Chitinophaga caseinilytica: one gene and its partner. Each later gene encodes a partner of the first gene's protein in a complex. Links are inferred from orthologs where the notes say so. Each region holds a gene or a part of one and is shown in the gene's direction. Other genes may lie near its edges.

Region 1 (5,935 bases):
CCGTGCGCAAGGCGGTTCGCCATATGCAGCCGCAGGAAGTGACGGCACTGGTGAAGGAATCCAACATGAAAGGCCGTGGCGGCGCGGGATTCAGCACCGGCATGAAGTGGAGCTTCGTGCCGATGGACGTTCCCGGCCCCAAGTACCTCGTGGCCAATGCCGACGAAATGGAACCGGGAACGTTCAAAGACAGATGGCTGCTGGAAGGCAATCCCCATCAGCTGCTGGAAGGGATGATCGTAGCGGCGTACGCGATTCAGGCCACCGAAGCGTTCGTGTTCCTCCGCTGGGCGTATAAAGACGCGGCCATCGCTGTGCGGAAGGCGATCGCGGAGGCGTATGATGCGGGGTACCTGGGAAAAGATATCCTCGGCACCGGGTATTCCCTTGAAATGCATTTGCATACGGGCGTGGGGAGATACATGTGCGGCGAAGAAACCGCGCTCCTCAATTCCCTCGAAGGCAAACGCGCCACGCCGCGCGCCAAACCCCCGTTCCCGCAAGTCTCCGGACTGTTCGGCAAACCCACCATCGTCAACAACGTCGAAACACTGTCGTTCATCCCCCATATCGTCAATAAAGGCGCAGACTGGTTTAAATCACTGAGCAGAACGGCCGACGGCGGCACCAAAATTTACGGCGTTTCCGGCCGCGTGAACAAACCCGGCGCCTGGGAACTCCCCATGGGCATCACGATGCGCGAATTGATGGAAGATTACGCCGGCGGCATGAAAAACGGCTTCGGTTTCCGGGGCGTGTTGCCGGGCGGCGCATCCACCGACTTCCTCATCGAAAAACACATGGATATCACCCTCGATTTCGCCGGCGTTGCCGCAGCAGGCAGTCGTTTGGGAACGGGAACGATGGTGGTGCTCGACGATCAGACCTGTCCCGTCGGGTTCGTACACAACCTCGAGCACTTCTTCGCACAGGAATCCTGCGGTTTCTGCACACCCTGCCGCGAAGGCCTTCCCTGGACGGAAAAGCTCCTCTGGGCCATCGAGCAGGGAAGGGGGCGCAACGAAGACCTCGAGCTCCTGCTCCGCCATACCGAATGGCTCGGGCCAGGGAACACTTTCTGCGCGCTGGCGCCCGGTGCCATGGAGCCTTTGCAAAGCGCGCTCAAATATTTCCGCGACGATTTTGAAAGACACATCCGGGAACACCGCTGTCCGTATCACGACCCCGTGCCGGCCGCTCCCGCATCCGCTCACCTCCATCATACCCATCACTTATGACCATCTACATCGATAACAAGCCATACGAAGTGAAGCCGGGGAAGAATCTCCTGGAAGCCTGTCTGGAGCTGGGTTTAAACCTTCCGTACTTCTGCTGGCACCCGGCGCTTGGCTCCGTGGGCGCCTGCAGGCAATGCGCCGTGAAAGTGTTCAAGGACGAAGACGATAAAACGGGGCGCCTGGTGATGGGATGCATGGAGCCTGTGCGCGACAATCTCCGGCTTTCGCTGGAAGACCCTGGCGCAAAGGCTTTTCGCGACCAGGTCATCGGCTGGCTCATGACCAACCACCCGCACGATTGCGCCGTGTGCGATGAAGGCGGCTCCTGCCATTTGCAGGACATGACGGTGATGACGGGCCACACGTACCGCAATTACCGCTTCTCCAAACGGACGTACGAGAACCAGGACCTCGGGCCCTTCCTCAACCACGAAATGAACCGCTGCATCCAGTGTTACCGGTGCGTGCGTTTTTATAAAGACTATGCCGGCGGAAAAGACCTCAACGTGTTCGCCGCACACAACCACGTGTATTTCGGGCGATGCGAAAGCGGCCGGCTGGAAAGTGAGTTCAGCGGGAATCTTGCGGAAGTTTGTCCCACCGGCGTGTTTACCGACAAAACCCTCAAATCGCATTACACCCGGAAGTGGGACATGACCTGGGCGCCGTCGGTCTGCCAGGGCTGCTCCCTGGGATGCAACACGAGCGCCGGCGAGCGTTACGGTTCCCTGCGCCAGATCGCCAACCGCTACAACGGCGAAGTGAACGGCTATTTTCTCTGCGATCGCGGAAGGTATGGATATGAGTTCGTCAACAGCGACCAGCGCATCCTGCAACCCGCGTTCCGCCCGCATTCCAATGGTACGGTCAATAAGGAACAGGTGCTGGGCCAGGTGGCGGCGCGGTTGAAGAACGGCCGCACCATCGGCATCGGCTCGCCACGCGCCAGCCTGGAATCGAATTTCGCGCTGAAGCTGCTGGTGGGAGACGACAATTTCTACCTCGGCATGTCCGATTCGGACCATGACCATACTTCCCTCGCATTGAAAATCCTCCGCGACGGGCCCGTTCGTACGCCTTCCCTGCAGGAAGCAGGGCAGGCCGATGCGGTATTTATTTTGGGCGAAGACCTCACCAATACCGCGCCCATGCTCGCATTGGCGGTGCGGCAGGCCGTTCGGCGGAAGCCGGAGGCCGACGCCATGGGGCAGATCCACCTGGCCGAATGGCAGGACGCCGCCGTGCGCGAAGCGGTGCAGGAAGATCATGGGCCGCTTTTCATATTCAACACCATCCCCACCAAGCTGGACGAACTGGCGGAAGCCGTGCAACGCGGCGCGCCCGAACAGTTGGCGCGACTGGGTTTCGCGGTGGCGCAGCAGTTAGGGGCCGACATCGGGCCCATTACCGGATTGACGCCGGAAGAAACCGCGCTGGCCGAAAAAATAGCGGTGGCGCTGCTGGCGGCGGAGCGGCCGCTGATCATCGGCGGGTACGGCAGCGGATGCGATCATATGATGAAAGCCGCGGCCAACGTGGCCTGGGCGTTACAACACAAAGGCCGCAATCCCATGCTTAGCCTCACGTTGCCGGAAGTGAACAGTCTTGGCCTCGAAATGCTCGGCGGCCACCGGCTCGATACGGCCATCGATGTGTTGCGGCAGGGAGAGGCGGATACGGTGATCGTGCTGGAAAACGATCTCTACCGCCGCGCAGACGAACATCTTATCGACGAATTTTTCCTGCATGCGCAGGATGTCATCCTCATCGATCATTTATACAACCGCACCGCCGAGAAAGCGACGGTGCTGCTGCCCGCGGGGACCTTCGCTGAAGCCGACGGCACCGTCGTCAACAACGAAGGCCGCGCGCAGCGTTACTACCAGGTGTACGTTCCCAAAGGCGACGTGCAGGAAAGCTGGCGCTGGTGCCTCCAGATCGCGGAGCGCGCGCAGGTGCCATCGCTCCACGGCCTCCATAACCTCGACGATATCGATTGGGCGCTGACTACCGGTATGCCGGCTCTCGCATCCGTACAGCATCTCGCGCCGCACGCCGATTTCAGGATCAACGGGCAGCGCATCCCCCGCGAGCCGCACCGCTACAGCGGGCGAACGGCCATGGATGCGAATGTGAACGTGAGCGAGCCCAAGCCCGCGGAAGACGAGGATACGCCGCTGTCCTTCACCATGGAAGGTTTCAGGGGAGAACCGCCGGCACCGCTCATTCCGTTCTTCTGGTCGCCGGGCTGGAATTCCGTACAATCCGTGAACAAATACCAGCAGGAAATAGGAGGGCACCTCCATGGCGGCGACCCGGGCATCCGCCTGCTGGAACCGCATGTGAACGGTGGGCCACCGTATTTCCATGAGGCACCGGACACGTTCGTGCCGATCCCGGGGCATGTGCACATCATACCGGTCTATAACATTTTCGGGTCGGAGGAGCTGAGCATGTACACATCCGGCATCGCGAAAAACGCATCTGATTTTTGCTGCATTTTCCTCAACCCGGACGATCTCGCGCAATGGAACATCACGCCCGGTAACTGGGTGACGGTGGAAATGGACCATCATACCTGCAAGCTGGTGGCCAGGGCCAACCATTGGATGCCGCGCGGGCTGGCGGGCGTGAACGCGGGACTGCCGCATTCGCCCGTAGTGGATTTGCCGGTACTGGCGAAGATGCAGGCGTAAACGACAACGTTAAAACATTTCGATATGGAAGCACAATACTGGTGGATCATCGGCGGCGTACTGTTCGTACTGCTCAATACGGCGGCCGGCCTCATCTGGCTCGAAAGGCGGGTGCTGGCGCTCTGGCAGGACAGGTATGGCCCCAACCGGGCAGGACCTTTCGGCATCCTCATCGTGCTGGCGGATACGCTGAAACTGTTTTTCAAGGAAGACTGGATCCCGCCGTTTGCGGACAAGGTCGTATTCGTGTTTGCGCCGGCGGTGGTGGTGGCGAGTGTGCTCATGGCTTTTGCCGTGGTGCCTTTCGGGCCGGGGATCGTGGTGGCCGACATGAACATCGGGTTACTTTTTTTCCTGGCGATGTCTTCGCTGGGCGTGTACAGCATTGTGCTGGGGGGATGGGCGTCCAACAATAAATACGCATTGCTGGGCGCCATGCGGGGCGCGTCGCAGATGATCAGCTACGAAGTGTTCATGGGCCTGGCGCTCATGGGAACGGTCATCCTCAGCGGTACGTTCAACCTTGGGCAGATCGTGGAAGCGCAGCGCGGGATGTGGTATATATTCCCGCAGTTACTGGGTTTCCTCATCTTCTTCATCGCAGGCATCGCCGAAACGCACCGCCTGCCGTTCGATATCCCGGAAGCGGAAAGCGAACTGGTGGCGGGTTTCCACTCAGAATATTCGGGAATGAAATTCGGGATGTTCTTCATCGGGGAATATCTCGGCATCACCCTCATTTCCTCCATGATCGTGACGCTGTATTTCGGAGGATGGCTGGGCCCCGCCTTCCTGCCCGGCGTGATCTGGTTTGTACTGAAAACGTTCGTGTTCATCATAGTCTTCATCCTGCTGCGCGCTTCCATGCCGCGGCCGCGGTACGATCAGCTGATGGAATACGGATGGAAGGTATTGTTCCCGCTGTCTTTGCTCAACCTGCTCGGCACGGCGGCCATCAAATTGTTCATCGATAAATGACCGGTTATGTTCAGTTTACTCAGAAGTATGTGGCTGGTGTTCCTGCACATGTTCCACAAACGCGAAACGTACCAGTACCCGGAAGAAAAAGCCCCCTTCCCGCACGCTGGCGCGGCCGCATTGCGCTCACCCGCGACCCTGACGGCGGCGAGCGCTGCGTGGGCTGCTATCTCTGCGCCGCCGCATGCCCGGTAGACTGCATTTCGCTGCAGGCTGCCGAAGGCCCCGACGGGCGGCGCTATCCCGGCTTCTTCCGCATCAACTTTTCCCGCTGCATCTTCTGCGGGTTCTGTGAAGAGGCCTGTCCTACCTACGCCATACAATTGCTGCCCGATTTCGAAATGGCGGAATACGACCGGCAGAACCTGGTGTATGAAAAGGAAGACCTGCTGATCAATAGCCAGGGCAAATATCCCGGCTACAACTATTACCGCGTGGCGGGCATGGCCATCGCCGGGAAAGACAAGGGAGAAGCCCAGCACGAGGAGCCGCCGGTCAACGTGCGCAGTCTGTTACCTTAAAAACCGTTCGGTATGGGAACCGCATTTTATATCGCCGCCGCTGTGGCCGTTTTGTCGACCATCATGGTCATCACCCGGTACAACATCATGCATGCGCTGCTGTACTTCATCGTATCGCTGATCAGCGTGGCGGTGGTGTTTTACCTGTATGGGGCGCCGTTCATGGCGGCGCTGGAGCTGATCATTTACGCGGGCGCCATCATGGTGCTGATCATATTTTTCGTGATGATGCTCAGCCTCGGGAGCCAGACCGCCGGCGAAGAGCGCAGCTGGATGACGCCGGGCGTATGGATCGGTCCGTCGATACTATGCCTCGTACTGCTGGCCGAGCTGATCTTCCTCATGGTGCAGCCTGTGGATACGGGCGCGGAGATCAAAGTGGTAGACCCGAAGGCGGTGGGCCAAAGTTTGTTCGGCCCTTACATCCTGGCTGTTGAGCTGGCGGGCATGCTGCTGATGGCGGGGATCGTAGGGGCTTATCACCTCGGCCGCCAAAAGAAAA
Region 2 (4,355 bases), 3.7 Mb from region 1 along the record:
GTGGAGCAACAGCGCGAAGGCATCTGGTTCGTGTTCCTCCAGCCCATCGGCTTCCTCATCTTCCTCATCTGCTCTTTCGCGGAAACCAACCGTACGCCGTTCGACCTTCCCGAAGCGGAAAACGAACTGAACGGCGGTTACCACCTCGAATATTCATCCATGAAACTGGGCTTCTACCTCTTCGCCGAATACATCAACATGTTCATCAGCTCCGTGCTGATGGCCACGCTGTATTGGGGCGGATACGCCTTCCCTTTCATGGACAAACTGGGGATAGACGGTAATCTGCTGACGGTCCTCGGAATTGCGGCGCTGTTCCTCAAGACGTTATTCTTCATCTTCTTCTTTATGTGGGTGCGGTGGACGATCCCGCGGTTCCGATACGATCAGCTCATGAAGCTCGGATGGAAAGTATTGATCCCGCTGGCATTGCTGAATATGCTCATTACCGGCGCCGTGATCCTTTTCCGTGAGAATGGTTTTAATTTTTAAACTTCAAGAAACTCATCATATGCAATCTTTAACCAACAGGGCAACGCCGGTAGACAGGAGGCCCATGACCTTTGCGGAGAAACTTTATCTGCCTGCGATAGCGAAAGGTATGGGCATTACCCTGAAGCACCTTTTCAAGAAGAAAGCGACGGTGAACTATCCCGAAGAGACGCGCCCGTTCAGCCCCGTGTTCCGCGGGCTGCACATCCTGAACCGCGACGAAATGGGACGCGAGCGCTGTACGGCCTGCGGGTTGTGCGCAGTGGCTTGTCCTGCCGAAGCGATCACCATGGAAGCGGCCGAGCGCCTGCCGGGCGAGGAGCATCTGTACCGTGAGGAGAAATACGCCGCGCGTTACGAGATCAACATGCTGCGCTGCATCTTCTGCGGTTTCTGTGAAGAAGCCTGCCCGAAACAGGCGGTTTACATGTCTGAAACCTTCGCGCCGGCGAACTACCAGCGTAAAGGGTTCATTTACGGGAAGGAAGACATGCTGATCCCCCATCCTCAAAAACAAATCAAAGAAAACAACCAATAAGGCAATGGGAATCGATATGATAATCTTTACAGTGCTGTCTGCGATCGCCATCGCATCCGCACTGGGCGTGATCCTGAGCAAGAACCCCGTGAACAGCGTGCTTTGCATGATCACCTGCTTCGTCGCCATCGCGGGCCATTACATCATGCTGAACGCACAGTTCCTGTTCGTTGTTCACCTCATCGTGTACACCGGCGCCATCATGGTACTGTTCCTCTTCGTATTGATGATGATGAACCTCAACGCCGACATCGAGCCGCAGAAACGCAACTGGCTGAAATACGCCGGCGCCATTTCCGGCGGTGCGCTGCTGCTGGTGCTCGTAGCCGCCCTGCGCGACGCGAGCCTCCCCGCCATCCAGCCCGGCGGCAACACGGAGATCGGCCTGGTTCAAAACCTCGGTAAAACATTGTTCACCTCTTACGTGGTGCCCTTCGAACTGAGCAGCGTGCTGTTCCTCAGCGCGATGGTCGGCGCCGTAGTGATCGGTAAGAAATAAAACGCATTCGATATGCCCGTTCAATATTACATCTTTCTCAGCGTCGCCCTGTTTTGCATCGGCATCATGGGGGTACTGATGCGCCGGAACGCCATCATCATCTTCATGTGCATCGAGCTCATGCTCAACGCCGTGAACCTGTTGCTGGTAGCTTTCTCCAAAATGTGGGTAGACGCCGGGCGGATAGACGCCGCCTCAGCGCAGCTCTTCGTTTTCTTCGTGATGGTCGTTGCCGCAGCGGAAGTTTCCGTGGGCCTCGCCATTATCGTGATGATGTACCGGAACACCCATTCCGTAGACATCAACATTCTCAGCAGACTGAAAAACTAGGATTAAAAAATAGTATAGATCGATGATACATCTTGTTTGGCTGGTACCGTTTTTACCGTTGTTAGGTTTCCTGATCAATGGATTGGGCAGGAGGTATTTATCCAAGCCGCTCACCGGCATCGTAGGTAGCGGCAGCGTGGTCGCAGCTTTTGTGATCAGCTTGCTTATCTTCTTCGAAGTGCGGACGCCCGGCTTCACGCCCCAGGTAGTTACGCTGTTCGATTTCATCAGCGTAGGCAGCCTCCACATCCCCTTCGCATTCCAGGTAGACCAGCTGAGCGCCTTGTTCCTGCTGATCATCACCGGTGTGGGCTCCCTGATCCACATCTACTCCACCTCTTATATGCATGACGAGCCGAACGAAGGTTTTGCACGCTATTTCGCGTACCTCAACCTCTTCGTGTTCTCCATGCTCATCCTCGTGCTCGGCGCCAACTATGTGATGATGTTCATCGGATGGGAAGGCGTAGGCCTCTGTTCCTACCTGCTCATCGGGTTCTGGTTCAAAAACATCGAGTACAATAAAGCCGCCAACAAGGCTTTCATCATGAACCGCATCGGCGACTTCGGTTTCCTGCTCGGCATCTTCCTGCTCATCCAGCAGTTCGGCTCCGTGACCTTCTCCGAAGTACTGCCCCAGGCCGCCGGCCTTGGTGAAAACAGCGGCGTGCTCTTCGCCATCGCCATGCTGCTCTTCATCGGCGCCATGGGTAAATCTGCACAGATCCCCCTGTACACCTGGCTCCCCGACGCCATGGCCGGCCCCACCCCCGTTTCCGCCCTCATCCACGCGGCCACGATGGTGACCGCCGGTATCTACATGGTGGCCCGCAGCAACGTGATGTATTCCCTCGCCCCGCACATCCAGACGATCGTGACGCTCGTGGGCCTGGTAACCGCATTGCTCGCAGCTTCCATCGCACTGAAGCAGAACGACATCAAGAAAGTACTGGCTTACTCCACCGTGAGCCAACTCGGATACATGTTCATCGCCCTGGGCGTTGGCGCTTACACCGCCGCCGTGTTCCACGTGATGACGCACGCATTCTTCAAAGCCCTGCTGTTCCTCGGTTCGGGTTCCGTGATCCACGCCATGGGCGGGGAGCAAGACATCCGGAAGATGGGCGGCCTGAAGAAATGGATGCCCATCACCAACTTCACCTTCCTCATCGGCTGCCTCGCCATCGCAGGGATCCCGGGGCTGAGCGGTTTCTTCTCCAAAGATGAAATCCTCGCCCACGCATTCGGCTACAGCCCGGTAATTTATGGTCTCGCCCTCATCGGCGCGCTCATGACTGCATTCTACATGTTCCGCCTGTACTACATCACCTTCACCGGCAAATTCCGCGGCACGCACGAGCAGGAACACCACCTGCACGAAAGCCCCGCCGCCATCACCTTCCCCCTGATCGTGCTGGCCATCCTGTCTGTGATCGGTGGTTATGTAGGGATGCCCGCCGTGTTCGGCGTGCCCAACCTGCTGGCAGAATACCTCAGCCCCATCTTCGCGCCTTCCGCGCCTTTCCTGCACGAACATCACCTGAGCCATAGCCTCGAATGGGGACTGATGGGCCTCAGCACCGGACTGGTAATCGTGATGATCCTCTGGGCGCGCAGCAAATTCGCCAACTATTCGGATAACGGTGAGCCCACGACCGGCTTTGCCAAAGTCCTGGAAAATAAATGGTACGTAGACGAACTGTACGACGCCATCATCGTGAAACCATTAATGTCGCTGAGCAAATTCTTCCAGGAAGTGGTGGAGCGCTCCGGCATAGACGCCCTCGTGAACGGTGTGGGCGCCGCGGTGAAATGGGGTGGCGGTCGCGCCAGGCTGTTGCAGAACGGCCAGGTGGGCTTCTACATCTTCGCCATGGTGATTGGTATGATCGTATTGTTTGTGATCAGTTTGTTTTTATAAATCGATAGCGGATTAAGAAAAAGATATGTTGACAGTATTACTCATATTGATCCCTTTGGTGACGGGGCTGATTACATTCGGACTCAGCGGCCGTGGCGCCAAGGTTTTCAGCCTGATATCCTCACTGGCCACGCTGGCCGTTACCCTGGCCGCCTGGGCGCAATTCCGTACGGCTCCCGAAGCACTGCGCTTCACCGCCGAATGGATTCCCCAACTCGGCAGCCAGATCAACCTCGGCCTCGATGGTCTGAGCCTCATGCTCGTGCTGCTCACGACCATTTCCTTCCCGCTCATCTTCACCACCGTACTGAGCCGTAACTACGAAAGATCGGGCGCCTTTTACGGCCTGATGCTCCTTTCGCAGGCGGGCATGCTGGGCGTTTTCCTTTCGTACGACGCGCTGCTGTTTTACGTGTTCTGGGAACTGGCCCTCATCCCCGTATACTTCCTCTGCTCCATGTGGGGCGGCGAGAAAGCCATCCCGGTGACGTTTAAGTTCTTCGTTTACACCTTCGCCGGTTCGCTGCTCATGCTGGTCGGTATTATATATATCTACTTCCAGACCGAAGGCTCCT

Evidence for each region.
Region 2: the proteins of nuoH (region 1) and WJU22_RS00560 are in contact, whole or in part, in a cryo-EM structure (PDB 7NYH), measured with the Escherichia coli proteins. The link is inferred for Chitinophaga caseinilytica from one-to-one orthologs.

The regions. Positions count from the first base shown.
Region 1 is NZ_CP150096.1:3,804,561-3,810,495, forward strand. What follows is about bases 3,139-5,935. They hold nuoH (NADH-quinone oxidoreductase subunit NuoH), read left to right. Parts: upstream 3,139-3,958; coding sequence 3,959-4,912; downstream 4,913-5,935. Other genes in these bases: nuoG (NADH-quinone oxidoreductase subunit NuoG), read left to right, coding at 3,139-3,934. In the rest of the region: NADH-quinone oxidoreductase subunit NuoF, read left to right, coding at 1-1,238; more of nuoG, read left to right, coding at 1,235-3,138. UniProt on the Escherichia coli protein: NDH-1 shuttles electrons from NADH, via FMN and iron-sulfur (Fe-S) centers, to quinones in the respiratory chain. The immediate electron acceptor for the enzyme in this species is believed to be ubiquinone.
Region 2 is NZ_CP150096.1:126,382-130,736, reverse strand. What follows is about bases 1-2,787. They hold WJU22_RS00560 (NADH-quinone oxidoreductase subunit J), read left to right. Parts: upstream 1-1,046; coding sequence 1,047-1,529; downstream 1,530-2,787. Other genes in these bases: nuoL (NADH-quinone oxidoreductase subunit L), read left to right, coding at 1,882-2,787; nuoK (NADH-quinone oxidoreductase subunit NuoK), read left to right, coding at 1,542-1,859; nuoI (NADH-quinone oxidoreductase subunit NuoI), read left to right, coding at 512-1,030; nuoH (NADH-quinone oxidoreductase subunit NuoH), read left to right, coding at 1-492. In the rest of the region: more of nuoL, read left to right, coding at 2,788-3,780; WJU22_RS00545 (NADH-quinone oxidoreductase subunit M), read left to right, coding at 3,806-4,355. UniProt on the Escherichia coli protein: NDH-1 shuttles electrons from NADH, via FMN and iron-sulfur (Fe-S) centers, to quinones in the respiratory chain. The immediate electron acceptor for the enzyme in this species is believed to be ubiquinone.